DNA from 2 places in the Alteromonas stellipolaris genome. Region 2 is predicted to be linked to the other one. Evidence: predicted binding sites of a transcription regulator. Region 2 holds the regulator's gene; the other holds the start of a gene.
The links. Region 2 encodes ArgR, which controls arginine synthesis, uptake and breakdown. Its sites were predicted from a motif close to ANTGAATANNTATTCANT; they were not measured.
Positions count from the first base shown of each region.

Region 1: gltB (glutamate synthase large subunit) is a predicted target of ArgR. The motif match lies at 8,964-8,981, and genes of this name have one in related genera.

Region 1 is NZ_CP013926.1:3,652,763-3,669,206, forward strand. Features, by position in the region: gene AVL57_RS15630 (TonB-dependent receptor) at 1-969, opposite strand, end outside; gene AVL57_RS15635 (MGH1-like glycoside hydrolase domain-containing protein) at 1,159-2,454, shown strand; gene AVL57_RS15640 (AGE family epimerase/isomerase) at 2,470-3,708, shown strand; gene AVL57_RS15645 (PH domain-containing protein) at 3,806-5,482, opposite strand; gene AVL57_RS15650 (PH domain-containing protein) at 5,482-6,060, opposite strand; gene arcB (aerobic respiration two-component sensor histidine kinase ArcB) at 6,142-8,499, opposite strand; gene gltB (glutamate synthase large subunit) at 9,150-13,616, shown strand; gene AVL57_RS15665 (glutamate synthase small subunit GltD family protein) at 13,631-15,046, shown strand; gene AVL57_RS15670 (hypothetical protein) at 15,323-15,790, shown strand; gene AVL57_RS15675 (helix-turn-helix transcriptional regulator) at 15,790-16,014, shown strand; gene AVL57_RS21435 (pectate lyase family protein) at 16,136-16,444, opposite strand, start outside.
Region 2 is NZ_CP013926.1:4,018,745-4,035,188, forward strand. Features, by position in the region: gene katG (catalase/peroxidase HPI) at 1-1,551, opposite strand, end outside; gene mdh (malate dehydrogenase) at 2,164-3,102, opposite strand; gene argR (transcriptional regulator ArgR) at 3,335-3,799, shown strand; gene AVL57_RS17030 (TonB-dependent receptor plug domain-containing protein) at 4,567-7,167, shown strand; gene AVL57_RS17035 (type 1 glutamine amidotransferase domain-containing protein) at 7,345-8,028, opposite strand; gene AVL57_RS17040 (TonB-dependent receptor) at 8,210-11,230, opposite strand; gene AVL57_RS17045 (PhnD/SsuA/transferrin family substrate-binding protein) at 11,665-12,525, shown strand; gene AVL57_RS17050 (hypothetical protein) at 12,527-13,465, shown strand; gene udk (uridine kinase) at 13,654-14,277, shown strand; gene AVL57_RS17060 (NupC/NupG family nucleoside CNT transporter) at 14,290-15,501, shown strand; gene AVL57_RS17065 (isopenicillin N synthase family dioxygenase) at 15,687-16,444, shown strand, end outside.

The sequences.
Region 1 (16,444 bases), 370 kb from region 2:
TTTTTGAAACTCCATAGAAATTGAGCCACCCTGAGTGGCCACACCTTCTTCAATGGGGGTTGTATATCTGCCGTTCGCGGTATCGTAGGATAAGCCAGAAGCATAAAAGGTTTGTGTCGATTCTACTTCGCTACCATCATTACCGGCTACGCGGTCTCGGCTTTGAGAATCCAGCGGTATAGGTAAAAAGAACTGCACTTCATCATCAATCGCTTGGCCGTAAATAGTGAAATAACCACTGCCATCATCAAATTCTTTGTGTAAGTTACCGCGAAGCTGATAACCCTCTGTAGGTAAACCAGTATCAATGGGGCCCTCATCGTAACGATAAAAACCTGATAGCGCGTAAAATAGCCCTTTTTCGTTAAGCGGGCCGCTAGTCGCAAAATCTATTCTTTTACGATTATTGTCTGATAGCTCAAGTTGCACTGTGCTTTCTGATTCTTCAGTGCCCTTTTTAGACAGGTAGTTAATGACACCAGCTACAGAACCTTGCCCAAACAAGTTAGATACACCGCCTCGCACAAACTCAACGCGTTCAATACCTAGGTCATTTCGATAGTAAACATCGTAAGCGGATGAGTTTAAGCCAAACGCACTCAATGTTGGCGACCCGTCATATAACAAAGGCGTAAATTGGAACTGACCTGAAGAAGGTAAACCGCGAACTTGTAAGTTAGTTGCTACTTCACCTCCACCACCTTCAACTTTAACGCCTGGAACATAACGCAGCACATCTGCTTGGCTACTCATCGAAAGCTTTGCCACTTCAGCCTCACCCAGTGAGGTTGTCGATTGCGGCGTTTCGGCAATTAGCCGCGCTCGGCTTGTCCCTGTTACGACAATCTGTTCGTAGTCGGCTTTATTCTTATCAACACTTTCTTCTTTGGTTTGCTGATTTGTATCTTGAGCTAATGCATTTCCTGCTAGTAGCGAAGAAATGGTAGTGGCTAGAAGTAGTTTGTTCACGGTGTATCTCCAATATGTTTTGGCATTTGGTGTTGCTAACGGCTTCCCACTTTGCCGTACATCACCTATTTATAATTAACTTCGCATTTACAATAAAACACATTTTTCTTACTTTCAACCCAAAATGGGTTTATTTTTTTGCCTATTGTGCAATAATCATCTTAATTAGAACTCAATATGGGTATTTAGATGACTACTATCGCCACACAAACTGACGACCAGTTAATTGCTGATGCAAAAGCTACGCTAATTAAGAACGACTTAGGTGGGTACACAGTGCCTACTCACGGCCTCTACCCTTTTCAGTGGAATTGGGACTCTGCCATTGTGGCGCTAGGCTGGCTTCCATTTGATGAACCTCGTGCATGGGAAGAAACCACTTCACTGTTAAGTGCTCAATGGAAAAACGGCATGGTGCCTCACGTTGTATTCCACCAACATTCTGATACCTATTTCCCTGGCCCTGATATTTGGGGTGTTAAAAATAACCCCGACAGTACATCGATTACTCAACCGCCGGTGCTGGCCACGGTTATTCGCCAATTATTCGAACAAACTAAAGATAGAGCGCTAGTCGACTCTCAAATATCGCAGATTGTTCAACAACTTATTGACTATCACTTATGGTGGTATAAGCAGCGCGATCCTGAATATACGGGACTAGTGGTAAGCTATCACCCATGGGAATCAGGCATGGATAACAGCCCAGCGTGGGATGATGCATTACGCGCTGTACCTAAAGTGGGTTGGGAATACACCCGCCGTGATATTAATCACATCGATGCATCTGAGCGTCCGCACAAAGAAGAGTACGACCGTTTTCTATACCTTGTAGATTTCTTCCGCAAAATGAATTTTGATGACACGCTGATTTATCAAGACTGCCCTTATCGTGTTAATGATGTGAGTATCATCTCGATTTTGCATCGCGGGACAAAGGATCTCCTTGCCCTATGCGAAACGCTAAATATCGATAACAAACAAACGGCCTATTTAGCCCATCGTATGGATTTAACCGAAGCGGCAATAGGTAAATTGTGGTCTGGCGAAACCAGTATGTTTCATAGCTTTGATACCCGCAGTGGCAAACTGTGCGGTGCAAGAACCAATGCTGGGTTACTGCCGTTTTTTGCAGGGCTGGTAAACGAAAACCTCATGCCAAAACTTATCGACGTACTTGATGACTGGCTTGCCGATCAACCCTTTGCTATATCGTCAACTCATCCTGAAGACCCTTGTTATGAGCCACAACGTTATTGGCGCGGACCTATTTGGTTACACATTAACTGGATGATTACGCTGGGGTTAGAAGACTACGGTTTCTTCAAGCAAGCTAAACAAGTGACCGATGCGAGCAGAAACCTTATTTACACTAGCGGGTTTAATGAGTCGTTCCATGCAGAAACAGGCGCAAGAAGTGGGGGAGCTGACTTTTCATGGACAGCGGCCATGGCACTTTATTGGCTTCTACCCAATCAAGAATAACAAGGTGAGGGAATAATGATGACTTCAGTGACAACGAATAAAACGCCTAGCGATCTCGGGTTTTCATCACCGGATTTTCTTAGCCAACATATAAAAAGTATTTTGGCATTTTACGAACCGAATGTTGATGCCCTATCTGGTGGCTTCCATCAAAATTTTTCTGATGATGGCAGTGTGTTTGACGAAAACACACGCCATCTGGTTAGCTCAACCAGATTTGTTTTCAATTACGCTCGCGCTTATTTAACTTTTGGTGATAGCCGGTATCTATCTAGAGTGGCGTCTGGAATTAAGTTTCTTCGGGAGTATCACTTAAACCCCGAAACCCAAGGCTATGCGTGGGTGTTAAATGTAGAGGGTGTTGAGCACAGCGTTAAAGATGCTACCAATCATTGTTATGGATTAGCCTTCGTAATGCTAGCCTACAGCTGGGCATATCGAGCTGGTATTACTGAGGCGAAATACTATTTAGACGAGACCTTCGCGTTAATGGACACCCACTTTTGGGATAAGGATTACGGGCTCTACAAAGACGAGTTTAACGCTGATTTTAGTATTTGCAGTGACTACCGTGGACAGAATGCAAATATGCATAGCTGCGAAGCGTTAATAGCGGCCTTTGAAGCCACCCAAGACCAGCGCTTTTTAAAACGCGCTTTACTGGTTGCCGAAAATATTACCTTACGCCAAGCAGCAAAAGCTGATAACCGTATATGGGAACATTACACTTCAAACTGGGAGGTTGATTGGGAGTACAACAAAAACGATCCTAAAAACCTATTCCGCCCATGGGGTTTTCAGCCTGGTCATCATACAGAATGGTCTAAACTGTTGTTACAGCTTAATCAGTATAGCCCTCAACCTTGGCTGGTCGAGCGAGCGCAAAGCCTGTTTGATGCTGTGATAGATATAAGTTGGGATAGCATAAATGGCGGTATAGCCTATGGGTTTGCGCCAGATAGCAGCGTTTGCGACAACGAAAAATATTTCTGGGTACAGGCAGAAAGTTTCGCCTGTGCGGCAAGGTTGGCTATCGTCACTCAAGATGATAAATACTGGGATTGGTACTATCGTATTTGGCAATACGCGTGGACGCATTTTGTCGATCATGAGTATGGGGCGTGGTTCAGAATTCTATCGCCTGAAAATGGCAAGTTAGAAACCACTAAAAGCCCAGTCGGGAAAACCGATTACCATACTATGGGTGCCTGCTACGATATAATGGACGCATTAACCTTTAATGCTCATAAATAGTAGATAGTAGATAGTAGATACCTGATAACAGATAGTGGCAATATTACTTTTTAATACCTTGGATGCAGCGGCGCATCGCTTTTTATCAGCGTTGCCGCTACATCCAAGATTTTCGTTTCGATTCCACTTCAAACAACACGTTATTCGCCAACTCATTCGCATAGTCTTCAGGTAAAAACGGTACTGAAATAGCCCCTGATGCTAATACAAACTGCACCGTTGCCAGCTTTCGCCTTTTCATGAATACACTTTGCTTTACCACCACCTGCTGAACTTTGTAGGGTTCGAAGCATAAGTAATCCACGCCTATGCGGCCTCGCCTTACATAAATGTATTTATCATCACTTGCCACGCCCCAGCGCCACCATCTAAGCGCAATAACACCCAGCAGTAATACGCTAACAAAGGTCACCCCTGCGGTAATATCTAAATGCTCTATATAGATACCAAATCCAGCACCCACCACAAAAGGAATAGAAAGCCCTGCGATAACCCAATGTAAAATATACCGCTTGCTAATAGACTGGTAATCGCTACGGCGAATTTTACTTTCCGGCATAACCTCTTGGCTTAATTCATCCGCTTCGTCTTCGGTAACAGAAGGTACAATAAGCCGGTTTGGCGACATTAGTTCATTGGTACTGTGCCCAATCGATGCATTTTGCTCGAAATACAAGTTCACACGCTTAAGTATTCTATCTAACCAATCTTGCTTTGCCGAGATAACCTGAATGCGAGATGCCCGCATACTCACTTCTTGTTTATTCAATAAACCACTTCTGCGAATGTACCTATCATCTTGGCGTGACAAGGTATAGTCGTAAAAGGTAAACAGAGCGCCGCCAATACTAATCAGTGCCACTACTGCCATGGCCATCATCAACATAACAAAAGCATACAAGCCGAACTGCCACCACGCTATAGTCTGTTCTCCCACAAGTTGATTTAACTGCAAGCCCTTTTCAGCCAACCATTCCGATAGATAGCCAAAGGCATTGTCATAAAAGGGGGCTGCAGCACCTAATAAAATCCATACTCGGTTGTTGGTAATGCCGTGGATCACGATATCGGTGATAGAGCGCCTATTAAGTATGGTTTCGCCATCTTCATTGGTTTCAGAATAGCGCTTGCTTGGGTCGCCCTCAACACAAGCTTGGCTGCTATTATTCGCATGCGCTCTAATATTTACATGACCGCTGTCATTTACATTGGCGCTGGTCTCGCGTTCTTGATGGCCATGCTCTTGGTGCTCGGCCAGCACTTGTTTTCTAAGGGCATGGGCATACACCAATGGAACCGCTACTATTTTCGCCTCTTCTCCTGCACTTCCAGCAGTATCTAGGATCACCAATGCGAAACCGAATGGGCGGTAGTAGAAAGGTAATTCAATTTTTACATTCTGAATACGCCAAAATGGCAGATTGGTATAACTTCGAGAAAATACCCCACTGTGAATTTCAACATGCTGATTGCTAACTCGAAAGCGGTACATGAAGAAGCTAACCACACCGCTTGAAAAGAAAATAATGAGGATAGCTGCAATACTTAACAAGGTGTTGGGGGATTGAATGTTATCGGTAATGTTGGCCGTTACTGCAATGGCGGGTACGGCATAAATAGCACCTTGTGCCATATTTTTAATGCTACGTAGGGTAAAATACGCAATAGCTATGGGTGACAGTCTGCGCCACTCTTCGCCGGTGTCAACCTTAACCGCTTGGGCGCCCTCGCTGCTTTTGGAAGGCTTCACCGTGTCTACTTCGGGGGAAGCCACTATTTTGCACTCACATCTTTATGATCGAGAATAAACTGCCTTAATCGTTCTGCTACTTCTACCTCTATACCTGGAATTTCAAATGTGTGGGTAGCACCACCAGCTGAAAATACCTGTAAAGAAGCTAGCCCGGCTAAACGAGCAATAGGCCCACGCTTTAATTCAACGTGTTGAACACGCAATATAGGCTGGCAAGACAACGACCTAAATACCAAGCCTGATTGCAAGCTTAAGTCTTGTTCTCGTAAGGCATATTTGATGAGCGGATCGGCAAAAAAGTGATAGGTCGTCCATAAACATCCCAGCACACAAATTCCCATCACAATTAACGGGTAAGCAATCACTAAGGGGTCTGGTAACACAAAGAACGACTGATACCGTAGCGCGCTAGCAACCATGATCAATACAAACGCACTGCAAAAAGCCAATGAGATGTTAATAACGCGGTAACGCGGAGAAATAGCTTCTAAGTTTAGTTGGTAAAGTTGCGGTATGTCTGATGCAGACGTGTTTTCATTAGTTGTTATAGCGTTTAGCTGAGCATTACTAAACGTTTCGTTTTCGGTTCCTAATGTCATTATGTCTACCCCTTGTAAACTCGCGAAATCGACTTCTAAATAAAAACGGGGCTTAACCAGCCCCGTTTTTTGTTAAACGATTTAATCGTCTACCCGCTGCTGATTAAGCCACTCCTGCAGTGCTTTCATGTCGTGCTGTACAGCCATTTGCAACTCTTCAACCCAATCGTGGACGTTCTGCCACCAGGTAGGGTGATCCCCTTGTTGAATTTGATTGGCAATACGTTGCACACGTGCAAGCCCTACAGAGCCTGCAGCCCCTTTAATCTTATGCGCTTGAGAGCACACTTCAGATTTTTCATCTGCACTTAGGCTTAACTGCAGAATTTCCATGTATTCAGGCATTTTTTCCTGAAACACTTTAACGCTTGCCCGCACCATATCATCGCCTATTGTATCCACTAACATCTGGAGCAAGTCCATATCTAAAATGTTACTTAATATTTTACTCGGCTCTGGTGGGCGCTCTACCTGCCCTTCAATTTCCAACGGCGCAGGTGGCGCATGGAATAACTCGTTAAACACCTCAATCACGCGAGACTTCTTAATGGGCTTGGCGATAATATCGTCCATGCCGTTCTGCAAATACTCTTCCCGCTTTTTAATCACGTTCGCAGTAAGTGCCACAATAGGCGTTTGCATCACTAAGTCTTCTTCATGCAGCGTACTGGCCACGTCGAAGCCGGTCATATCTGGTAATTGAATGTCTAACAGTATCAGGTCGTATTGGGTAGCTCGGGCTTTATCAATGGCTTCTTGCCCTGTCATGGCCACATCTACCTTTTGTCCCATTTTTTCTAGCAAGGCTTTGGCAACCATCACGTTAAGCTCAATATCTTCTACCAACAGAATATTCAAATCGGTAACTTGAAGCTGCGCCACTTGCATAGGCTTTTTCGATATCTCTACCGGTAGCTCTATTTCAAAGCGCGTACCTTTACCTACCACACTGGTAACTTTGATATTACCCTTCATCAAATCGACCATTTGCTTACAAATAGCCAATCCAATGCCAGTACCCGTAGCAGACTGGTGGTCAGGGTGATCAACCTGATAGTACATGGCGAAGATCTTTTCTATCTCTTCTTCAGGTATGCCTACCCCAGTATCTTCAATCACAAAGGTGACGAACGCTAAGTCATTTTCAGGTTTGGTGGCTTCAATCGATAAGCTTACGTGACCTTTTTGGGTAAACTTCACTGCGTTAAACAGGATATTCCACAAAATCTGGCGCAAGCGCGTACCGTCTACTTCAACCAACCTTGGTAGAGGCTCTTTAATCGTGGTTTTAAGCTCTAACTGTTTATCACCGGCTAACAGTCGAATAATACTGCTTAGCTCTTCGGTAAAATCTCGAAGCGATACGGTCTTCAAGCTCAGTTCAACTTTGTCTCTATCTAGCTTATCAAGGTCGATAATATCGTTGAAGATATTGCCAAGGGTGATAGCACTGGCATAAATAGTACTTACCCAGCTAAATTGCTCTTCGCTTAACTCGGTATCGCGAAGCATTCTACTTAAGCCAACAATACCGTTTAGCGGCGTACGTAGCTCGTGGCTAATCGTGGCGATAAAGCGCGTTTTATCGGTACTGGCTTTCGCTGCTGCATTTTCTGCTTGTTTACGTTCAGTCATGTCTCGACCAAATGATAGCAAGCCTAAACGATTGCCTTCTTTATCGAAGAAAGGTACTCGCTTCATTTCGAAGTAGCGACGGCGGCCATCGGCAAAGCGCAGCCATAACTCTTCGGTGATACTGGCGTTAGTTTCCAGCACTTCGTGGTCGCTGGCGACTATTTGACGGGCTAGGTCTTCTTCATAAACATCAGTTGGCGTTAAACCAAGCAGTTCTTGCTCGGTCTTACCTGTCATGAGCTCTGCTATACGATTGCAGCCAGCAAAACGCCCTTCTTCATTTCGGTAGTAAATAAGATCTGGCGAGGCATCGATAATCGAGCGAAGTAAGGTAGACAAGCGGCGGGCTTGTGCTTCTTGTTCAGATTTATCCTGAATTTCACGCTCTAAGTCTTTAAATAAGGCTTCACGCTCTTCTTGCGCTAATTTACGCTGCTCAATTTCGTGATTTAATTGGCGAATATTAGTTTGCAACTCGCGGTTAAGAAAAACATCTTCTTCTCGCAAGCGCTCTAATTGGCTTACCACTTCTTTAAGATTGGTACGTGAGTTTTCTAACTGCTTTATTAGTTCGCTAAAAAAGTACAGCACCCAAGGTGCCGAAAGCATGGTTAGAATAACCGCGCTGATAAAGTCATCAGGTTGTACCGCACTGCCCATGCTTACACGAATTACGTAAGAGCCGCCAAGCGTAAATACCAGCGAAAATACCACGAACAGAATACTTAACTTAAGCGTACCAAAGCGCTGCACAAATTGTGCAAAGCGAATAGCCCAAGAGTCATTTGGAGAATCTGAATGCATGAACGACTTATTTTTAGGATTATTTTCGACATATCCTATCAGGGTTTATGCATTACGGAAATGCTCACTGAGTTCGCAAATATTGAAGAGTGGCTGCGCGTTTGGGTGAATTGACTTACTACGGTGCATTATTTGTACAATACTGAATGATTCTGGTATCGTGTAAGAAAGGATTTACAACTACATAAAAATACAGCAAACAAGCCCTTGACTAGATATTAAACGCCTCAACATGAATTTTTATTCACTTTTGGCGATTTAAAGACACTTGCTATACTTTCATTGCCTACCAATAAGACGATATATTGGGTTATAACATTTTTGTTACAAAGATGAATTTATAAGTTTAACACCATGAAAATAGTGAATATTTTAAACTATATGCTAAATCTTTGTTATACCCCCTACTTTAGCGTTTGATTTTACATATCAATATAGGTATTTTGTACGCCCCGCAAAGCAATAATGCATAAAAATGCGGAACACGACTGGAATCCTCTAATAATAAATAACGACAAGAAAAGGCGCATAGAGCGGTAATAGTGCCAGCTCGACAAAAGACGTCTGAACAATGTTGTGATACGCAATACCTAGGCGCATCTACACGCAACGCACACCTTGCCCCAGTCAAAGGTTGAAGGAGTTAAGAGATGAGTTTATACAACCCCAACGATTCCCGGGATAACTGTGGATTTGGCTTAATCGCCCATACCCACGGAGAAGCTAGCCATACGCTAGTAGAGACTGCTATTCACGGTTTAGACCGTATGCAGCATCGAGGCGGTATTGCCGCTGACGGGAAAACCGGAGACGGCTGTGGTTTACTACTGCAGAAACCGGATGCGTTCTTCCATACTATCGCCGCAGAAAATGGCTGGAAACTCAGCAAAAAATACGGCGTTGGCATGATCTTTCTAAGCCAGGACCAGGCCCTTGCGCAAACTGCGCGTGAGGTGTTGAATGAAGAACTTGAAAAAGAAACCCTTAGTGTTGTTGGCTGGCGCGAAGTGCCTGTCGATCGCTCTGTTTTGGGTGAACTTGCTCTTACCGGCGTGCCACAAATAGAACAAGTATTTGTGAATGCACCAGCAGGTTGGCGCAAGCGCGATCTTGAACGCCGCCTTTATATGGTGCGTCGACGTGCTGAAAAGCGCCTTGAAAGCGATCCAGATTTTTACGTTGCCTGCCTATCTGGTTTGGTAACGATATATAAAGGCTTGGTAATGCCGAAAGACTTACCAGCTTTCTATTTAGATTTAGCCGACGAGCGTTTAAAAAGTGCTATTTGTGTATTCCACCAGCGCTTTTCAACCAACACGCTTCCACGTTGGCCGTTGGCTCAGCCGTTCCGTTTCTTGGCCCATAATGGTGAAATTAATACCATTAAAGGTAACCGAGATTGGGCAATGGCACGTGCATCTAAATTTGCTACGCCGCTTATTCCTGATTTGAAAGAAGCAGCCCCTTTTGTTAATACCGAAGGTTCTGATTCATCGTCACTTGATAACATGCTTGAGCTATTTTTAGCCGGTGGTATGGATTTATTCCGTGCCATGCGTTTATTAGTGCCGCCTGCATATCAAAACAACAAAACTATGGATAACGACCTACGTGCATTTTATGAGTTTAACTCAATGCACATGGAACCGTGGGATGGCCCTGCCGGTATCGTATTAACGAACGGTCGCCATGTGGCATGTAACCTTGACCGTAATGGTCTTCGCCCTGCCCGCTACGTTATCACTAAAAATGGCTTCATCACGCTTGCCTCGGAAGTAGGTATTTGGGATTACGAAGAAGCTGACGTTATTGAAAAAGGCCGCGTAGGCCCTGGTGAAATGCTAGCCGTTGATACCTACACAGGTAAAATCTGGCGTTCCACTGAAATTGATGAAGAGTTAAAAGCGCGCCACCCTTATAAAGAGTGGCTCGATAAACATATTCGTCATTTAACCCCTATTGAAGAACTTGATGCTTCACTGATTGGCAAGCGCGTTTTTGATGACGACACCATTTCGGTATTCCACAAGCAGTTCAGCTATAGCTATGAAGAAATTCAGCAAGTTATCAAGGTACTTGCGAAAGACGGTCAAGAAGCCGTAGGTTCTATGGGTGATGATACGCCAATGGCGGTCATGTCTTCACGCCAGCGTACCGTTTACGATTATTTCCGTCAGCAGTTTGCACAGGTAACTAACCCGCCTATCGATCCGTTACGTGAAAACCATGTAATGTCGTTAGCCACCTGTATTGGCCGAGAGCAAAACGTATTCAGCGAAACCTCAGGTTATGCAGACCGCGTATTGTTTAACTCGCCAATACTCATGTATACCGATTTAAAACAGCTACGTGAATTTAACCCTGATAACTACTATTCAGAAGTGGTTGAACTTCAGTACCAACCGCAAGAAGGCTTGAAGAAAGCCATCGAGCGTATCTGTAATGAAGTAGAACACTTAGTTAAACAAAAGCGTGCGGCGTTCGTGATTTTATCCGACCGCAACATCAGACAAAACCGCTTACCTATTCCAGCTGCTATGGCCGTTGGTGCAGTACAGCGCCGTCTAGTTGATAAATCACTACGTTGCGACGCTAACGTAGTCATTGAAACAGCCAGTGCCCGTGACCCTCATCACTTCGCCGTACTCATAGGTTTAGGTGCTACCGCGGTTTATCCGTTCTTAGCCTACGAAACCATTGAGCAGCTTTGTGAAAAAGGCGAACTCGACATTTCACCAATGCAAGCCACATTGAATTACCGTAAAGGTATTAACAAAGGCTTGTACAAAATAATGTCGAAAATGGGTATCAGTACCGTGGCGAGTTACCGTAGTTCGAAACTATTTGAAGCTATCGGTATTAACGATGCGGTAATGGATCTGTGTTTCAGAGGTGTTACCTCGCGCCTTCAAGGTGCCGATTTCGACGACTTCCAACAAGATACTGTTAACCTGAACCGTGTTGCTTGGTTAAAACGCAAGCCTGTTGATCATGGTGGTTTGCTCAAGTATGTTCACGGCGGCGAATACCATGCATATAACCCTGATGTAGTCAGCACACTGCAAAAAGCAGTAATGAGTGGCGAATACAGCGATTACCAACAGTATGCAAAACTGGTTAACGAGCGCTCTCCTGCGCACATTCGTGACTTGCTAGCGCTAGACCCACAAAGCGAGCCTGTTGATATTAGCGAAGTAGAAAGCGCGCAGAACTTGTTCCCGCGTTTCGATACCGCCGCTATGTCTATTGGTGCATTAAGCCCAGAGGCGCATGAAGCTTTGGCGATTGCGATGAACCGCTTAGGCGGGCAGTCGAACTCAGGAGAAGGTGGTGAACATCCATCACGCTTTGGAACTGAAAAGAACTCGAAAATAAAGCAGGTTGCTTCTGGTCGCTTTGGGGTAACACCGCATTACCTTGTGAATGCGAATGTTATTCAAATTAAAGTGGCCCAAGGCGCGAAGCCTGGTGAAGGTGGTCAGTTACCTGGCGACAAAGTGAATAAGTACATTGCCCAGCTGCGCTTCTCAGTGCCTGGAGTAACCCTTATTTCGCCTCCACCACATCACGATATTTATTCAATTGAAGATTTAGCCCAGCTTATCTTCGACTTGAAACAGGTGAACCCAACTGCACTGATTTCAGTGAAGTTAGTGTCTGAACCTGGTGTAGGTACTATTGCTACTGGTGTAGCAAAAGCCTATGCAGACCTTATTACAGTGTCAGGCTACGACGGCGGCACAGGCGCTAGCCCACTAACGTCGGTTAAGTATGCTGGAAGCCCGTTCGAATTAGGTTTGTCTGAAACACAACAAGCCCTAATTGAAAACGGCCTTCGCCATAAAGTACGCGTACAAACTGACGGCGGCCTAAAAACAGGCTTAGACGTTGTTAAAGCGGGTATTTTAGGTGCGGAAAGCTTCGGTTTCGGTACGGGTCCTATGGTGGCGTTAGGGTGTAAATACTTACGTATTTGTCACTTGAACAACTGTGCGACCGGTGTAGCAACACAAGATCAAAAGCTTCGTGACGACCACTTCATTGGTTTGCCAGACATGGTAATGAACTACTTTAAGTTTATTGCTCAAGAAGTACGTGAAATTATGGCCGCCCTTGGCGTGACTAAGTTTGACGACCTTGTTGGCCGTACTGAGCTACTTAAAGTGATTGACGGTGTGACTGCGAAGCAAAACCGCCTTGATTTAACGCCGTTGTTGGTAAGACCGAAAGCAGGTGAACATACCCGTTTATTCTGCTCGCAAACCACCAATGAGCCCGTTGATAAAGGTGTGCTTAACGCACAAATGCTCAAAGACGCACAACAAGCAGTTGTTGACGGCGAGTCACTTGAATTGAAATATCCTGTTCGCAATACTGACCGTTCGGTAGGTGCATTGTTGTCAGGTGAAATTGCCAAGCACCATGGTAACCACGACTTTGAAGATACACCGATAAAAGTGAATCTTACCGGTACTGCCGGCCAAAGTTTTGGTGTGTGGAACGCAGGCGGCTTGCACATGCATCTTGAAGGTGACGCCAACGATTACGTAGGTAAAGGAATGACTGGCGGTAAGCTTGTTATTCATCCACCAAGAAACATGACTTATAATGCGCATGAAAGTGCCATTATGGGTAATACCTGCTTATATGGTGCAACTGGCGGTAAATTATTTGCTGCAGGCCGAGCCGGTGAGCGTTTTGGTGTACGTAACTCAGGTGCTATTGCGGTAGTTGAAGGTATTGGTGACAACGGTTGTGAATACATGACCGGTGGTATTGTTGCTGTACTTGGCCCAGTAGGCGTGAACTTCGGTGCCGGTATGACAGGTGGTTTTGCGTACCTTATGGACGACAACGACGACCTCGATAACCGTGTAAACCAAGATCTTATTGAGATTATGCCTGTTGACGGTAAAGCGATTTTAGTAGAGCACTTACGTGGTCTTATTAATCAGCATTACGAAGAAACTGGCAGCGACCATTCGTTAGGCTTGCTAACCGATTTCGCGGCAACGCTGAAACGCTTCAAGCTTATTAAGCCGAAGACCAGTGATGTGAAGAACCTATTAGGCCACATCAGTCGTTCAAGCGCTGAATTGCGCATTCAGGCTCAGTAGGAGGAGAAAAGTTTATGGCAAAGAACGTATACCAGTTTGTCGATGTTGAACGTATCGATCCGCCGAAAAAGCCGATCATGGTGCGTAAACACGAGTTCGCTGAAATTTATCAGCCGTTAAGTCAGTCACAAACCGAAGGCCAGGCAGATCGCTGCTTGGACTGCGGTAACCCGTATTGCGAATGGAAATGCCCAGTACATAACTACATTCCTCAATGGTTAGACCTTGCCAATGAAGGCCGTATTATTGAGGCGGCTGAGTTATCGCACAAAACCAATAGCTTGCCAGAAGTATGTGGCCGTGTTTGTCCTCAAGACAGACTATGCGAAGGGGCATGTACCCTAAATGACGACTTTGGCGCGGTAACTATCGGTAGTATTGAAAAATACATTACCGATACCGCATTTAAAATGGGCTGGCGCCCAGATATGTCTGACGTAGTTTGGACAGATAAGAAAGTCGCTATTGTAGGTGCGGGCCCAGCCGGATTAGCTTGTGCCGACATTCTTGTTCGAAACGGTGTGAAGCCTGTTGTATTCGACAAGTATGAAGAAATTGGCGGCTTGCTAACCTTTGGTATTCCATCATTTAAGCTTGAAAAAGACGTGATTAAGCTTCGCCGCGAAATCTTTACCGACATGGGTGTTGAGTTTGTACTTAAGACTGAAATTGGTAAAGACATTGAAATGCAAACCCTGCTAGATGACTACGACGCTGTGTTCTTAGGCATGGGGACGTATAAATCGATGCAAGGCGGCTTTGAAAATGAACATGTACACGGTGTTCATGATGCCCTGCCTTTCCTTATCTCAAACACAAACCGCGTGATGGGTCTTGAAAAAGACGAAGCCGACTTTGTTGATATGAAAGGCAAACGCGTAGTGGTTCTTGGGGGTGGTGATACCACCATGGACTGTGTACGTACGTCTATCCGCCAAGAAGCCGACCGCGTAATATGTGCTTATCGTCGAGATGAAGAAAGCATGCCTGGCTCTCGCCGAGAAGTGGTTAACGCAAAAGAAGAAGGGGTTGAATTCATGTTCAACATTCAACCTTTAGACATTGCTGTTGATAGTGAAGGCAACGCATGCGGTGTTAAATTCGTAAAAACCGAAATGGGCCCACCGGATATTAACGGCCGTCGTCGCCCCGTTGAAATTGAAGGTTCAGAGCACGTGGTTGAAGCAGATGCAATTATTATCGCGTTTGGTTTCCAGCCTAGCCCTGCCCCTTGGTTTGCTGAGTTTGGCATTATGCTAGACGAAAAAGGTCGCGTACGCGCCCCTGCTGCCGGTAAATATGCTTTCCAAACATCACACCCGCAAATCTTTGCTGGCGGTGATATGGTGCGTGGTAGTGACCTTGTGGTTACGGCTATCGATGAAGGCAGAAAAGCTGCAGACGGTATTATGGATTATATTGGCGTTTAATATCGACATGTGAAACAGCACGTTAACCGTGCCTCGTTGCACGTAATCTATTTAAAAGCTCGCTTAGGCGAGCTTTTTTGTGGCCAGCATATCTAAACCTTCAAAGAAATCCGCCTAGGGTACTTTCACCTACTACAACATCGCCTACAACATACTTTGTAACAACCTACCACAAGCTTTCTACAAGCACAAATGTATAGTATATTTAACATCAAGTTATATTTAATATACACAAAGTAAAACTTAATCACCATTAATAGGGCGCGGAGAAAAATAATGATTTCGTTCAGAGAGAAAAGTTTGTGGGTGTCTTTGCTAGTATCTGCGGTGATCGCCTCTATCTTTGGAGATAGCGTATACACACTTATGTTTTTGCAACCAAATACTAGCCTAGATGACACCACCGCCCTCATCATGCGAATTACTATTGCCTTCATAATCTTAGAGGTAGCTTTACACATCGCGTTAGCAATGAACCAGCAAGAAGATGCTAACATCCCTGAAGATGAGCGAGAGCGTTATCATCGACTTACCGCAAACAATGCGGGCTACTGGGTGCTATCAGCTGGTATTGTTAGTTGTGTGATACAGCAGATGATCAATAACCATATCGATTTTGACGTGCAAAATAGCTATAGCAATTATGCTCTTGCACCTATTGAGCTAAAATTAGTCCTTATTTTTTGGCTCTCGGAAGTAACCCGATTTGGTACTGAGATTTACTACTTCCGGAAAGAAAGTTAATGACGGCTAAATACACAATTACCAACAATATAAGAACCTTACGCTTTCTTGTCGATGAAATGACTCAGCAAGAGCTCGCGTCAAAGGTGGGCGTTACGCGACAAACTATCATGGCAATTGAAAAAGGAAAATACTCCCCTTCCCTTGAAGTCGCCTTCAAAATTGCCTTGGTATTTAATAAGCCCTTTAATGAGGTATTTCAGTATTCGAAAGAGGGGGAGTGATGCCATTAATACGCTAAAGCTAATACCTTAGAGACGTGCGTTTTAAGATATTTTTCTGACATTCAAAAGCGCCATTATCTTCTCAATAATGGCGCTTTTCAACTCATCATCAGTTTGCGTATTAGTGTTTACCTGGAATAGCAGACATATCTTGGATAATCTTACCTACGCCAGAGTGATTAATAACACGCTGCTTCACGACATCTGCGTTTTCAAGCACATAATCGTAAGGTACTTCAAAACTTGATGTAGGAGTTGCATCTGGCCCAGCGACAACATCCCCTTCTTCAGGCTCAGACCACGTGACTCCCTCACCGAATACGTTACCCGATGTGTTCCAATACCCAATAACATCGGAGTAAAAAGATACTATTGGGTTTTTGGTATTCTCGAACACGTTGTTCTCAATTTGTAACTCAGCACCAATTCT
Region 2 (16,444 bases):
CACCGACAATACTTTAGCTAGTTTTTCCGGTTCGTTCGCTTCCCAGTCTTTTTGAGGTGCTAACTGAATGCGGGCACCATTAGCCCCACCACGTAAGTCTGAACCGCGGAAAGTTCTAGCACTGTCCCACGCCGTAGAGACCATTTCACTAATCGTTAAGCCCGAATCCGCAATGCTCGCTTTTAATGCATTCACATCATAAGACGTGCTGCCTGCGGGGACAGGATCTTGCCAAATAAGCGTTTCTTGTGGTACTTCAGGACCGATATAACGTACTTTTGGCCCTAAATCGCGGTGAGTCAGCTTAAACCAAGCGCGAGCAAATACTTCGCTGAAGTAGTCTGGGTTATTATAGAACTTCTCAGAAATTTCACGATAAATAGGGTCCATCTTCATCGCCATATCCGCATCGGTCATGATGGGGTTATAACGTTTTGAAGGGTCTTCAACATCAACAGGCTTGTCTTCCTCTTTAATGTCGATAGGCTCCCATTGCTCTGCACCCGCTGGTGATTTTTTCAATTCCCAATCGTAGTTAAGTAGCAATTCAAAGTAACCGTTATCCCACTGTGTTGGATTCGTCGTCCATGCACCTTCAATACCACTTGATACCGTATCGCGACCGATACTACGGGTCTCATGGTTCATCCAACCAAGGCCCTGCTCTGCAATATCAGCACCTTCTGGATCTGGTCCTAAACGGTCTGCACTTCCGTTACCATGACATTTACCCACCGTATGACCACCGGCTGTAAGTGCCACGGTTTCTTCATCGTTCATCGCCATACGGGCGAAAGTTTCACGAACGTGTAATGCGGTTTTAAGTGGATCAGGTTTACCGTTCACCCCTTCAGGGTTAACGTAAATTAGTCCCATTTGCACAGCCGCTAATGGATTTTCCATTGTTTCTGGGGTTTCAACATCGTCGTAACGCTCATCACTTGGCGCTAGCCATTCCTTCTCAGCGCCCCAGTAGGTGTCTTTTTCTGGGTGCCAAATATCGGCGCGACCGAATGCAAAACCATAAGTTTTAAGCCCCATGCTTTCATAAGCTACAGTACCAGCAAACACTAAAAGGTCGGCCCAGCTAAGCTTGTTGCCGTATTTCTTTTTAATTGGCCATAATAAACGGCGCGCTTTATCAAGGTTAACATTATCCGGCCAAGAGTTTAGCGGCGCAAAACGTTGGTTACCCGTAGACGCACCACCACGACCATCAGCAATACGATACGAACCGGCGGCGTGCCAAGACATTCTGATCATAAGGCCACCGTAGTGTCCCCAATCTGCTGGCCACCATGACTGAGAATCTGTCATTAGCGCAATCATGTCTTTTTTCAATTCATTAAAATCGAGAGATTTAACAGCTTCTCGATAATCGAAGTCATCACCCATTGGGTTTGTCTTCGTATCGTGCTGATGCAAAATGTCTAAGTTAAGCGCTTCTGGCCACCAATCCATATTCGTGCTGCCAGTAGCCGTAAGACCACCGTGCATGACGGGGCACTTTCTATCTGAATTATTAACATCGCCTAGCTTCGCGTTACTCATATTTGTTACCTCTTGCTGTCCGATAAGGGAAACCATCAATTCAATCTATCGATTGCTATAGTTTAATTCTAGTTTTTAGATTGTTTTTGTTACAGTGAGTTTTTTCGATGCTGATGAATAGGTTTAACGATTAGAACGAACTAAACCTAGTCACATTTAACCAATAAGCTTCAGCCGCTATTTGCAATGCTTACCATCTCAACCACTTAGAAATAGCGTAGACAATATCCACAAATTTTCTGTAACTTTTTTCTCATTTTTTATAGCGCTTTAAAAATAGCTTGATGCATTAGACAAAAAACTGGATTAGTAAGGTCGTAACAAACTGTCAGCAGCATGGATGCTGTCTTACAAAAAGGAAGTTTACTGAGTGGGGGAAATATGTAGCCACTCCCTTGCCAAGGGTGCGGCGGCGGAGCCTACATGGACGTATTTACGGCATGACGATTATGCAGATGCCACAAATAAAAAGGCAGGATTAGTAAGGTCGTAACAAACTGTCAGCAGCAAGGATGCTGCTGCCAAGCCTCCATGGATGGATACTCGGCGTGTTTGTGTAGAGCTTACTAATCCTGCCTTATACATGGGAGCAGCGCTCCCATATTCCTAGCCTTAGCCAGTTACGAAATCTACGCCTAGCTTGATATCGCCACGAAGGCCTTCAAGCATGTCGTTTTTCGCTTTTTCTTCAAATGCGCTTAGCTCGCCGTATGGCAAGATTTCTTCAACACCGTTTGCACCAAGGCGAACAGGGTGAGCGAAGAATGCTGCATCGTCGCTGTCGTCAGTTTGAACGTAAGTGTATTCAACTACGTTCTCACCTTGCATTGCTGCAACCAATGATAAGCAGAAACGTGCAGCTGCTTGACCCATAGATAGGGTTGCAGAACCGCCGCCAGCTTTAGCTTCAACAACTTCAGTACCCGCATTTTGGATACGAGTAGTTAGGCTTGAAACTTCATCATCAGAGAACTCAACACCTTCAACTTGCGAAAGCAAAGGAAGAATAGTTGTACCTGAGTGACCACCGATTACCGGTACGTGTACAGAAGCAACGTCTACGCCTTTAAGCTCAGCAACGAAAGTCTCTGCGCGAATTACGTCAAGGGTAGTAACACCGAACAATTTGTTCTTGTTATATACACCTTTTGCTTTAAGCGTTTCAGCAGCAATTGCCACTGTTGTGTTAACTGGGTTAGTAATAATACCAACACAAGCATCTGGACAGTTGTCAGCAACACCTTCAATAAGGTTCTTAACAATACCAGCGTTGATGTTGAACAAGTCTGAACGATCCATGCCCGGCTTACGCGGAACACCAGCAGGAATAAGAACAACGTCTGTACCTGTTAATGCACCAGCTAGGTCATCTTTACCGTGACCGGTTACTTTTACTGCAGTTGGGATGTGGCTCAAATCAACAGCTACACCAGGAACAACTGGCGCTACATCATAAAGCGCTAGTTCAGAACCAGCTGGCAATTGTGTTTTTAACAACAAAGACAGCGCTTGGCCAATACCACCGGCAGCACCTAACACGGCTACTTTCATACCATTTCTCCTATGGGATTACTCACGTATTTAAACGGAACGTCACACTAATGCAACGCGGGGGAAAACTCAATCATCTGATGGTCTTAATACGGCCATTTAAGGCATTTTTACGTCGATATTCACTATCATGCATGATTATGCAATTAAATTGCGCAAAGGTCACCTGTAAGGCACAATATAACATATATGATTATTTAACTTATTACCGCTAACTGATGTGCAGGATGCTATGGCCAACGCAAAACAAGAGCAACTGATTAAAGCCTTTAAAGAAATTTTGAAAGCGGAAAGCTATGGATCTCAAGGTGAAATAGTGGATGCCCTTAAAACTCAAGGTCATGACAATATTAGCCAGTCTAAAATTTCCCGCATGCTAAGTAAGTTTGGTGCGGTACGTACCCGCAATGCCCGTGGTGATATGGTGTACTGCCTTCCGCCTGAACTAGGCATGCCTACGGCTAAAAGCCCATTAAAGCAGCTGGTTCTCGATATTGTGCATAATAATGTGATGGTGATTATTCGCACCAGCCCAGGTGCAGCACAGCTTATTGCTCGTTTACTTGATTCATTAAGCAAAAAAGATGGTGTGCTTGGTACCATTGCGGGCGACGATACCATTTTTATCGCCCCAGCCGACGTGACACTTATTGAAGAGTTACGCCAACGGGTAGAAGACTTATTCGAGAACGTTTGAGGCTCTGCCTTGAGTTTTGAGCAAAAAAAACCGCCATCACAAGATGGCGGTAAAGAATTTGTACCAGGGAGATACAAAACAACTTGGTAGCTGTGCATTTAAATTATCACAGACTTAGAAAAGAGTAAGGAAAGAAAAGTAAAGAATTCGAAAAATAGAAATTAATTATAAATTTATAAAATCCAGCCTTTGATAAAAACAGGAAAATGTAAACTTAACTTTTAAAATTAAATAATATCACCATAATTAAAAAAACCTCAAGCATACCAACTTATGAATTCTAAAATCCACAACAATACCATTGTCATTAATTGTAATTACAGAAAATTCCTCTGACTTTTTCATCTGTACTGAAACGCCCCACCCACTTTTACTTAAACCAGACTTAACTACGCAGAATTTGCGCAAAGCCTACGTCAATCATGCACTAAACCTACACTATTCGCACACAAAAACTGCACACCACACACAGCCTCGCATTATTTTTGATTTCTCTTTTAACGAATATCCAGTGTTATCTTTAAATAAATATTAAGAGAGTAAAAGCAATAATTATTTTACCAATGTATAGAACCGTAAAGGTTTCATCACTCTGCGTATAATTAAAGTAAATTAGGTCTAAATAGAACAAATTATACACTTTGTAAATTGCCAAACAGCACGACGAAGTGCTTAATTCTCCCGACAGAAAACATCTGTTCAAAATAAAAACTAATAAACGTCTTTGTAATTACAACGTGTAATCACCTTCGACAAGGGGAATTAAAATGTTTAACACCAATAAACTCAGCAGTGCTGTTAGGCGAGGAATTTTACTGGCGAGTTCCGCTAGCATGTTTGCCGCGCCAATGGCCCTCGCACAATCAGATGACGAAAATTCAGCTGAACCTGTAGAAAAAATTCAAGTGACTGGCTCTCGAATTAAACGCGTGGATTTAGAGTCAGTTTCTCCGGTCACTGTTATTACAGCTGAATCTATCGCGTTATCTGGCGATACATCGGTAGCGCAAGTTTTACGTAACTCTTCAATTAACACCTTTGGTTCGTTTCGTGGCCAATCTGGTTACGGTAGCGGTGCTTCAGCTTCAAGCGAAGTAAACTTGCGTGGTCTGGGTGCGGGCGCAACACTCGTTCTTATGGACGGCCGTCGCCTTCCAGGTTTAGGGTACGATGGTGGTTCATCTTCTGATATGTCGATGATCCCGATGTCGATTGTTGAGCGCATTGAAATTCTTCGCGATGGCGCATCGGCCATATACGGTTCAGATGCTGTTGCAGGTGTAATTAACATTATTACCAAGAAACAGTTCGACGGCGTAAATGTAGGTTATAGCTTTGAAGATCCAGGTGCTGACGGTGGTAATTCCAGTAAGTACAATTTTTCTGCTGGTGTTACAAGCGACAAAGGCAGCATTGTATTCATTGCCGAGCATGAAAACACACAAGAAGTTAGCGATGTCGCGGTATCAGGTGACTATGCACTAAATAGCTATTCAACCTATAGCCCAGTGGCAAACTTCTACGATTCAGATGCAGGTGCATATCTTTATAACGAAGATTTGTGTGGCGATGTAGCAGACACATCTATTGAGTCAGACCGTTGTGGTTACTATTATGGCAATACCACGTGGCTTTACGGTGCGACTGAGAAAAACTCACTGATGACAAAAGTGGAATATGAGTTGGCAGAAAACTTACAACTCATCACTCGCTTCTCTGCAATGCAGACGTCTACAGATACTCGTTATGCTGCTACCCCAGTATCTACATCCTCGCTAACTATCGACGCCGATAATGCAATGAACCCATATGGCCAAGACGGTTCAGTCTATTTCCGTACCTCTAGCTTGGGTACGCGCGATACTAAAACTGAAAAAACCACCTTTGAAATGGTTTCAGGCCTTGAAGGCTATACCGAAATTGCTGGAAACGAGTGGGACTGGCAGGTTTATTACCAGCGCACATCAGCAAAAGAAGAAGTATTTGGCTACAACTTGGTTAATGATATCGTCGTACAAGATCTAATTGATACCGAGCAACTTGACTTATTCAACGTACAAGGCCTTAGCACCGATGATTGGTATGCTTATAACGCTGATCTTTTAACAAACGCTGATCATACTGGCACCTATCAAACTACCCAAATGCGCGACATTATCGATGGCAGTATTTCCGGTCAGCTTTTTTCAAATAACTTCATGACGGTTAGTGCTGTATTTGGTGCTGAGTACTCGTATCTTGATTTTGAACAGGTATCTGACCCTGAATCAGGTTTAGGCATTATCTCGGGCGGTTCGGGCGGTGACGACGTTTACGCAAGCCGTGAACGACAGTCATACTACACAGAGCTTGCCATTGAATTACCACATGAAGTAGAGGTCTCAGCCGCGCTTCGTTACGACGGCTATGAGCTTGAAGGTGATACGGGTGCTAGCATCTCAACCTCAGAGTTTTCAGATACGGTGCCCAAGCTCGGTATTAGCTGGCGCCCGACTGAATCACTTTTACTTCGCGCCAGCTGGGGAGAAGCTTTCCGTACCCCAACAATGAGTGAAATGTTCGCGACCATTTCTTACGGTTTCCCTGATGCCTACGACTCCTACTACTGCGATACCTTAGGAAACCCAGGTAGCGATGACAGTTACTGTTCATCGGGTCAACAGCATCTAACCTACTACGGTGGTAATCCAGACCTTAGTCCTGAAAACTCTGAGTCGCTTACTCTTGGTGTGGTTTATGATGTAACGGATGATTTGTCACTTGAAGTCTCTTATTACCAGTATGACTATGAGAACAAAATTGAAGATATCGATGTTGAAGACTTAATTGCCGCAGACTTAGATGGGACTTCTAGCAGTATCGTACGTGACAGCGATGGTAAGATTACATCTATTACATCGGGCTATACTAACTACTCAGAAGTAACAACAAACGGTTTTGATATTACTGCCAACTACGACTTAGCAACTGAGATTGGGAATTTTGGGGTTAACCTCGAATATTCGCATGTGTTTAGTTACGAAGAAGAAGGTACTGAGTGGGCTGGCGAATTATTCTATCCTGATAATCGCGCTAACCTAACGGTAGATTGGACAGACGGTGATAAATGGACAGCCTCGTGGAGGACACTATTCATTGGTGCCAACGGGGAAACCTTTTACTCTTCTTACGATTATGCTGATAATTACTTCAAGCATAATGTCACCGTTTCGTATCATGTGAACGATAACGTTAAGGTATCTGCAGGCATAGCTAACCTTACCGATGAACTTGAAGAATACTTGCCCGGCGAATGGCGCGGTTTCGACGATACACTTTACGATCCTTTAGGTCGCACCGTGAGCTTCAACGTTCAAGCTAGCTTCTAACGTTTAACTCACACAAAAACGCCGCTTGTACAATGGCCTATCTCTCGTACATTTGAGATAGGCCATGGTCAGCGGCGTTTTATTATTTCTGCCAGTATTAACGTTTTATAAAACTGGCACACCGGGTATCAGTGAGTCGGTGTAGACTTAGTAATGAGTTTAAGTGCGTGCAGTACGCTACGAAAGTACCTTAATAAGCGCTTGTGCTGCTGGCCCTGACGACGCAGGATTTTGACCCGTCACCAAAAGACCATCAACACACACTTTAACGCCAAAGTCCTCTGTACTCTCGTACTTACCGCCCTTACTAATAAGTGCGTCTTCCACTAAATAGGGCACAACCTCGGTCAATTTCATTGCCTCTTCTTCACTATTTGAAAAGCCAGTTACCGTTTTGCCATTAATGAAAAACTCGCCATCGGCACGTTTTACTTCTTTAAGCACGATAGGAGCATGGCATACAGCGCCTACAGGCTTCTGTGCTTTGATCATATCTTCAATTAGCATTGTGGAGTGGGTATTGTCAGATAAGTCCCACAGCGGGCCGTGGCCGCCTGGGTAGAACACAGCATCAAACTCATCAGCTCTTACATCTTCTAACACAATCGTTGAAGACATTGCGCTTCGTGCTACCTCATCTTTTGTATAACGGATAGCATCGTCGGTCATAGCATCATCTGCCAAGCTGTTTGGGTCAATTGGCACTTGGCCGCCCATAGGTGAAGCTAATGTGATGGTATACCCTTCATCCTTGAACGCATAATAGGGCGATGCGAACTCTTCCAGCCACATCCCTGTTTTATTGCCTGTATCACCTAACAATTCATGTGAGGTCATTACCATCAATATATGTTTCGACATAAGTTCTCCATGTGAACAATTCATTTAGTTATTCGTTCGTATGGCGACAATGGTTAGATCAGAAAAAGAAAGGGAATGCGATGAGAAACATAAAGAGAAGTTGATTTACAAGATAAAAAAAATGCCACTTCCAAAATTGGAAAGTGGCATTTAACACTACAACTGTTTTTTAAACTGTTGCTTAGAAGCGGTAGTCAATACCTACACGCATTTCCCAAAGTGATGCATCACCCTGACGACTTTCAGGAGATGATGTACCTAGCGCAGCAGTATTGAAGTTAACTTCTTCCAAAATACCCCATTCATCGTTGATGAAGTTGGTGAAGTTATTCATAACGAAATAAACCTGAGCAGAGTGATCTTCACGGAACGCAGGAATATTTTGTCTAACTGCGATATCCATTTTGAACCACCAAGGGCTAGTTTGGTCGTTACGCTCTGCACCAATCGGTAACACGTTGTTACCTTCAAGGTATGGTGTGTAGCCATATACAGAGTTACCACTGATGGTGTAACTAAACGGACGACCAGACTGCGCTACTGCATAAGCAGAGAAGATAGTGCTGTAACCGTCGATAAGTTCAGTAGTGTAACGAAGGTCAGCAGTAAAGCGGTGCTCGATATTCCAATCAGACAGTGAAGATACTTCTTCGTTAATGTCAGTAAATGCTCTGTACTGGAAGTTAGAGAACGCTACTGAACTCGTCATTGGTTGTACATCTTCAGCGTGGCTGTAGTTATAACCACCGGTGAAAGTAATACCGTTGTCCCAAGACTTGTTCATGGTCGCTGTTAGTGAGTAAGACACTGAATCTTCATCAGAGTTAGTCAGTTCAAGTGAACCGTAACCTACTGAGTCATAATCAGGGTAACCTTCGTCAGTTGTGCCTACACGCTCAAGACCCACATATTTAATCATGGCTTGTTTCTGCGTCACACTTAGAAGGAAATCTAAGTTGAATACGTAATCTTCGTCATTGATGTGAGTCATACCCGCAGAGATTTTCCATTCGCGAGGCATTACGAAGCCTGGATCTAGGTTGTTACTTTCAAAGTTACTACCTGCACCAGAAGACATCTCTTCGTCTAAATCAGAAGGTACTGAGTAGCCAGGTCCAGCAGTTACGCCGTCTTCTGTATTAACCCATACAACGCTTCCGTCGAATAAGTTAGCGTATTCACCTTCAACTTCACCACCAATAACGTTCGTGTTTTGATAGTTGTTTGTCATCCATACGTTCGGGTTACCGCCTGAGAACAAGCCAACACCACCACGTAGTTCAGTTGAATCACTCAACGTATAGTTAAGGCCAACACGTGGTTGTAGCAAGCTAAGTCCATCTAGGTTAGCCGTGTTGTCATAACCGTTCCCAGCTACGAAATCAGCATTTCCAACAGGCTCGTCTGATGTTGTAATCCAGTCATAACGTAAACCAGCAACTACTTTTAAATCGTCAGTAAGATAGAACTCATCTTGTGCGTAAGTAGAGTGTGACGTGTAACCCCACTCAGCAGCACGGTCTAATAGGTTGCCAGAATATGCATAACCGTATTCGATTTCTGCATTTGTTCCGTTAGTGAAATCTTCTAAGCTTTCAAAAGTAATAGAGGTTTCAGAGTGCTGAACGAAAAGGTTGTAGATATCTAGTTTGTCGCTCTCGTAACCGAAAGTTAACGCGTGGCCGTTGTCGAAGTAATAGTTACCACGGAACATTAGGCTTAACGCTTCCCAGTCTAAGTCGTTAGCTTGACGGCTGTCATCAGAACCTAAGAAAACCGTAAGGTCGTCTTCAGAAGTATCTGTATCATTACCTAGCTCAATTTTAATTTCGCCAAAGTCGTTACCGCCTGGAGTGCCGTCACCATACATAGAACGCTGTAGGTTATCTAGCTCTGTGCGAGAAACGCGGATTTCAGTCGAGAATTTGTCTGTCCAATCTGAGTAAAGTACACCAACAAATGATTGTAGCTCTGCGCCACGCTCGTAGATGTGGCTAGATAGTTCAAACTCATCTGCGTCGCCGTCAGATTCTGCGAAGTTGTTACCGTCGTTATAGTTATAGGTAAACGCAAAACGGTGGTTTTCGTTAATGTTCCAGTCTAACTTAACAAGAAGCTTTTCATCTTCGTTAGGCATGCTAAGTGGCGTTGTACCAGCATCAAAGTTATATAATGACTGAGATACAGACTGAATTTGTTCAAGTTGTGCTTGTGTAAGCGCAACTTCATTAATTGCGCCAGAACCGATAGCACCACGGTCAAATGTGTTTGCGCCTTCTAGTTTTTCGTAAGCAGCAAAAACAAATAGCTTATCTTTAATCAGCGGTGCACCCACTGTGAAGCCGTAACGTTTTTCAGTGTAACTACCAAGGTTGATATCATCACCTTCAAGTGAGTCACCACGTAGGCTGTCGCTACCATAGTCGTAGAACGCAGAACCATGAACTTCGTTAGTACCTGTTTTACTTACTGCACTGATGTTACACGCAGAGAAGCCGCCGTAAATTACATCAAAAGGAGCAATTTCTACTGACACACCTTCGATAGCGTCAAAAGAGAAAGGCATTCTTTCTGTAGGGTAACCGTTCGAGTTAAGACCGAAAAGGTCATTCATGCGAACGCCATCAACCGTCAAGCTGTTAAAACGAGGGCTTTTACCCACACACTGGATACCACCGCTACCGCCTTCATCTACATAGATACGAGGGTCAATACGAACGATATCAGTGATATCACGGTTGATCGCTGGCGCTTGTTGAAGTGTTGCCAAGTCAAAGTTTGCTGAAGGGCCAGTTTGACCGAAAGCCAAACTACCTACTTGAGAAGCGGTTACTACGATGTTTTCGTAGTTAGCTGCAGATTCAAGTGTTCTTTGGATAGTTGCCGCTTCACCAAGCTCTAGGTAAATATCGCTGATAGTTTGATCTGCGAATTCATCCGAGTCGATTTCAACAGTGTAAGGACCACCTACACGTAAACCACGAAGGTTAAATGTACCAGCACTGTTTACTGTCACTGTTTTAACCGCACCAGTTGGTACGTGAGTTACTTTAACTACGGTTCCAACAGCAGGGTTGCCGTTTGGACCGACTATCTGGCCATTCATATCTGAAGACGTTACTTGAGCCATTGCAGTCGTGGTTAGACCCACTGTTAGTGCAACTGCTGCAGCAACGCGGCTGAGCTTAGCTGATGAGTACATGTGTGTTTCCCTTTTTGTTTAAAATTCTTTTTTTTAGCGTAGAGGGAATTTATTCCCCTCTACGACCTCTGATATTGACTAAAAGACTTCTTTGAGTGGATGAAATTGTTATAGACCTTCGTGTCATATTTATTACAGTTTTGTATATTTCGTCAATTCCGTGACGTGATTTCATCGCGTTTTTCGCACCACACACCTGACCATTTGGTCAAGTTATTTTACTTATCAAAACCAAGGTCGTCTGACTTGTTCTTGTGGTTTCTATTGATGACATATCATGGACTAATAAACAGCGTTTAACAAAATTCAGTCTGATTTGTAAAAAACACTTACTTTTCATGATTATAACCAATTAAAATAAATTTACCTATTGCAATAAATAACCTTAGCTGATGAAATCAGCACATAAATCACTAACTCATTTGGTTATTTTTTTGCCAAAAGTCAGAATTATTGCTACCGGAAGGTGGATCATACTCCTTATTGCCGCACTTGTTTGCGGTAGTGCTGGCTATTTTTCACAAAAAATAGAATTTATTCCGGTACCCCCCCAAACTGGTCGAACTTTAACCTGCCAAACCGAGTTACAAAACAACCTAGATATCTTTTCAGTGTATGTCACAGATGGCTCTATCGCGAATATGGCCCTAGAACGTTTATGCGATAACAAAATCATCAAAAGGCAATTTGGCCAAGTCAGGGTCATCGTCGGGCAAAGCGACTACGATACCTTTCGATATATAAACCATGGCGTGGTCGATTTAGCCTTAATTAAACGTAATGTAGTAGATGCCTTCGGTGCAGATCAAATTTATGGTTTAACTTTGATAGCGTCGCACCCTAATTACAGCGCTTTCTTTATATCTCAACGTGAGAAGCCCCTGCTTGAAAAAGAGTACTTGCTTGGCAAACGAATTGGGCTGCTCGATTACCCTTCCAGCCGCTCAGGTCACATTGTTCCAAAAACCATACTTCAAGATCTTGGGTTAACTGAGAACAATGTAGACATTGTGTACTTCAATTCCCACAAAGATTTGCGTAGAGCATTGCTTGCGGGAGAAGTCGATATTATCTCATCGTATTGGGCCGAAGAAGATGAGCAAATTTTATCTAAGAACTATGCAACCCCTCTGTTAAAGAACGTTAGCGGCATGCAATGGTTTTTGAAAATGCAAATGCAAAACACTGATTTACTTTGCGCCATGCAGTCTGTAGTGAAAGACATCGCCGATTCTCACTCACGCCCCTATTACAAAACCCTAGTTCTCGTGAATGGATGTAGTAAAGATGAGTAGTATGATGTCAACTGTTCGCCCATTTACCCTAATCTGTGTGCTGATACTCTTTGCGGTACTTCAAATCATCAGTACGTTTGGTCAGATTATTGGTATTCAGTCTGCTCGCCACAATGCGAAAGACAACGTAGAAAGAAGAATCATATTAGACAGTGCGTTTCTTGATGTTGGGAATGCAACGCTAAATACCCCCGTCAATACGTATGCAGTGGGTCGCTATATTGAAACTATTAACGAAGATTTAGCCGCTGACAATTATCCAATTAGAGTCTCCTCAATTCAGGGGGTAAATGCTGATGTAACGTATACTGAATACAGCTTATCCCATACATTTGTATTCGAAAACGCAGAGCAAAAAATTACACTAACTATGCAATCGCTTCCTATGTATCAAAACCTGACGATTAGTTGGTGGGCGTTGATAGTATCGGTGCTGCTTGCACCAGCGTTTGCTATTCCTAGGCAGCGAAAAGCCAAGCATATTGTCAATGAAGAATTAATTGTCCCACCTACGCCCAAGCTTGCTATTAATTTGCGAGATAAAACGTTAGGCAACAGCGTAAATGACACTGTTGTTATATTGCAAAACAAGCCACTTTGCTTTTATACGGCACTCGTTAAATATTGCACAGAGAACCCAGAGCACCCACTTCCTCCGCATAAAGATGTGCCTATCGAGCTTATTGCACTGGCTAATAAAGCCTTTTCACGATTGATTGAACTAGGACATACAAAACGTAAAAGGCCAGACTTTAACGCCAACTTAGATAAAACCTTAAGCGAGATTCGCGCCTCATTAGATGAAGTGTTTGCCTTATACCCAGAGGAAAAAGAACGCTATTACCCACCAAGAGCTCAGGGGGAAGGCTCTCGTTCAAAACAACACTCTTATGCGCTTACCAGTTTATCCCCTGACGATGTAGAAATTATCGGAAACTAGCTATTTTTTAATCAATTATGACAGTGGTATGAAAATAAATTTAGGAATGAAAACGCGCTCAAAATAAGCGAATGTTATTGATTCATCTAGCAAATAGCGATCCATTTGACCAATTGGTATGAATATAACATTGATTCATAGAGGCTAAACGCGTATCTTTGCTCCAATAAAATCAGCTTTCTAGAATTATGCAATCGCCTTTAATTATTGCCATTTCTGGAGCTTCAGGCTCTGGAAAGTCACTGTTTACCGAAAATTTGTTTAACGGCTTCTCTGCTCAAGGAAGGCCTGTGCAAGTGCTTCGCGAAGATCATTACTATCGCGCTCAAGACCACTTGCTCATGGAAGCACGAGAAAAAAACAACTACGATCACCCCAATGCATTTGAGCATGAATTGCTGAAAGCGCATTTGCAGGCACTTAGAGATGGTCAACCTATTGATTATCCTCATTACTGTTTTAAAACACACACTCGACTGCCTGACACTGAACGTTTGAACCCAGCACCAGTTATAATTCTTGAAGGAATTATGCTGCTTGCCCGTGCAGATCTTCTGCCACTTTATGACGTGAAAATCTTTGTCGATACTCCACTGGATATCTGCCTTATGCGCCGCATGATACGAGATATCAAAGAACGTGGACGTACTATCGAGTCAGTTGCCAAACAGTACGAAGAAACTGTAAAACCGATGTATCACCAATTTATCGAGCCAAGCCGGTTCACTGCTGATGTAGTAGTTACACAAGGTGGTAAAAACCAAATTGCTCTAGATGTGATCAAATCTCACATTCAGCAAGCGCTTCTATAAAGGATTGATATTATGGTGAGTTTACTGGGCATTGCAGTCCTTTTAGGTATTGCATTCGCGCTCTCGTCGGCGAAACGCAGCATTAGTTTGCGTACTGTTGGTGGCGCCTTCGCTATGCAAGCTTTAATCGGTGCATTTGTTCTGTATTCTGAGCCTGGCAAAGAAGTTCTGTTAGCAGCAACAGGGTTTGTTGCTAACATCATTGCCTACAGTCAAGACGGTATCAACTTCCTATTTGGCCCTATCGGCGACAAATCTATTGCTTTTATTTTTGCTTTCAATGTTTTACCCGTTATCGTTTTCTTCTCATCACTTATTGCAGTGTTATATCACTTAAAAGTGATGGGCTTAATTATTAAAGTGATTGGTGGTTTCCTTCAAAAGGTATTGAGAACTAGCCGCCCTGAATCCATGTCAGCGGCAGCAAATATATTTGTAGGGCAGACAGAAGCCCCATTGGTAGTTCGCCCTTTCATACCTCATATGACGCGTTCTGAGCTATTTGCCGTGATGGTAGGTGGCCTTGCCTCTATTGCAGGTTCAGTAATGGCAGGTTATGCGGGTATGGGCGTTGATTTAAAATACTTACTCGCAGCGAGCTTTATGGCAGCCCCTGGCGGTATGTTAATGGCAAAGATTATTCTGCCAGAAACTGAAAAAACCAAAGACGGCTTAAGCGAAATAGATTCGGAAGACACAGGCTACGCCAACGTCTTCGATGCAGCAGCAAGCGGTGCTGCATCAGGGATGACACTCGCATTGAACGTGGGTGCTATGCTACTTGCATTCATCGCCCTCATTGCCATGTTCAACGGCCTAGTGGGTTGGACAGGTGGTTTATTAGGGTATGAAAATGTCACCTTTGAAGGGATCATGGGTTACATACTTCAACCGTTAGCATGGGCAATTGGCGTTCCATGGGAAGAAGCCCAGATTGCAGGAAGCTTTATAGGACAGAAAATGGTAGTGAACGAATTTGTGGCTTACCTTAACTACCTCGAGCACCAACCTAACCTGTCTGAATCAACACAAGCTATTGTCACTTTTGCACTTTGTGGTTTTGCAAACTTATCCTCTATCGCTATTTTGATGGGTGGTATTGGTGCTATGGCACCTACTCGCCGAAAAGAAATTGCTCAGTTGGGCCTAAAAGCAGTTATCGCTGCAACGCTATCAAATTTGATGAGCGCAGCGCTTGCAGGCTTCTACTTAACACTTGGCTAAACTGTCAGATTGAAGTACTAGATTAAGTTTTAGGCTAAGTTTTCGCCCAAATGTAGACTAAATGGTCTACATTGATTACATTAGGCATCTTAGATGACGTTGATTGATTTAAGTCAACTACCAAAGCTTTTTTGGCGGCCCGTCTACCCTTATAATGCCGCAATCAAATTAAACGGGATAAAGTTATGCAATTAGTTGCTGTTGATTACACGGCGGAAAACGCCCAAGAAGAATTCGTTAAGTCGCTACGAGAGACGGGCTTTGGGGTATTGAAAAACCACCCAATTCAACAGTCACTCGTGCAAGGCATTTATGATAGCTGGCAAGGCTTTTTCGATAGTGAAGAAAAAAATGACTACCTTTACAATAAGGGTAAGCAAGATGGATTCTTCCCTCAAAGCGTTTCTGAGGTAGCCAAAGGCTTCACGAAAAAAGATATTAAAGAGTACTTCCATTATTACCCTTGGGGTCAATGTCCTGACGAACTTCGTCCTTTGCTGTCACAGTACTATTCAGAAGCCAACACGCTTGCTTCTGAGCTTTTAGGCTGGATTGAGAAACACTCTCCAGAGGAAGTTAGCGACAAGTACAGCCAACCATTAGGCGACATGATCAAAGATTCAGATCAGACTCTATTACGTGTACTTCACTACCCACCACTAAGTGGTGAAGAAGAAGTAGATGCTATTCGTGCAGCGGCTCACGAAGATATTAATCTTATTACTATTCTTCCAGCTTCTAACGAACCAGGATTACAAGTAAAAGCGCAAGATGGCAGTTGGTTAGACGTACCTTGCGATTTTGGTAGCTTGATTGTGAATATCGGCGATATGCTTCAAGAAGCATCAGGTCACTACTTCCCATCTACGACTCACCGTGTTGTGAATCCAGATGGTGCAGACATGACCAAGTCACGTATTTCATTGCCACTGTTCTTGCACCC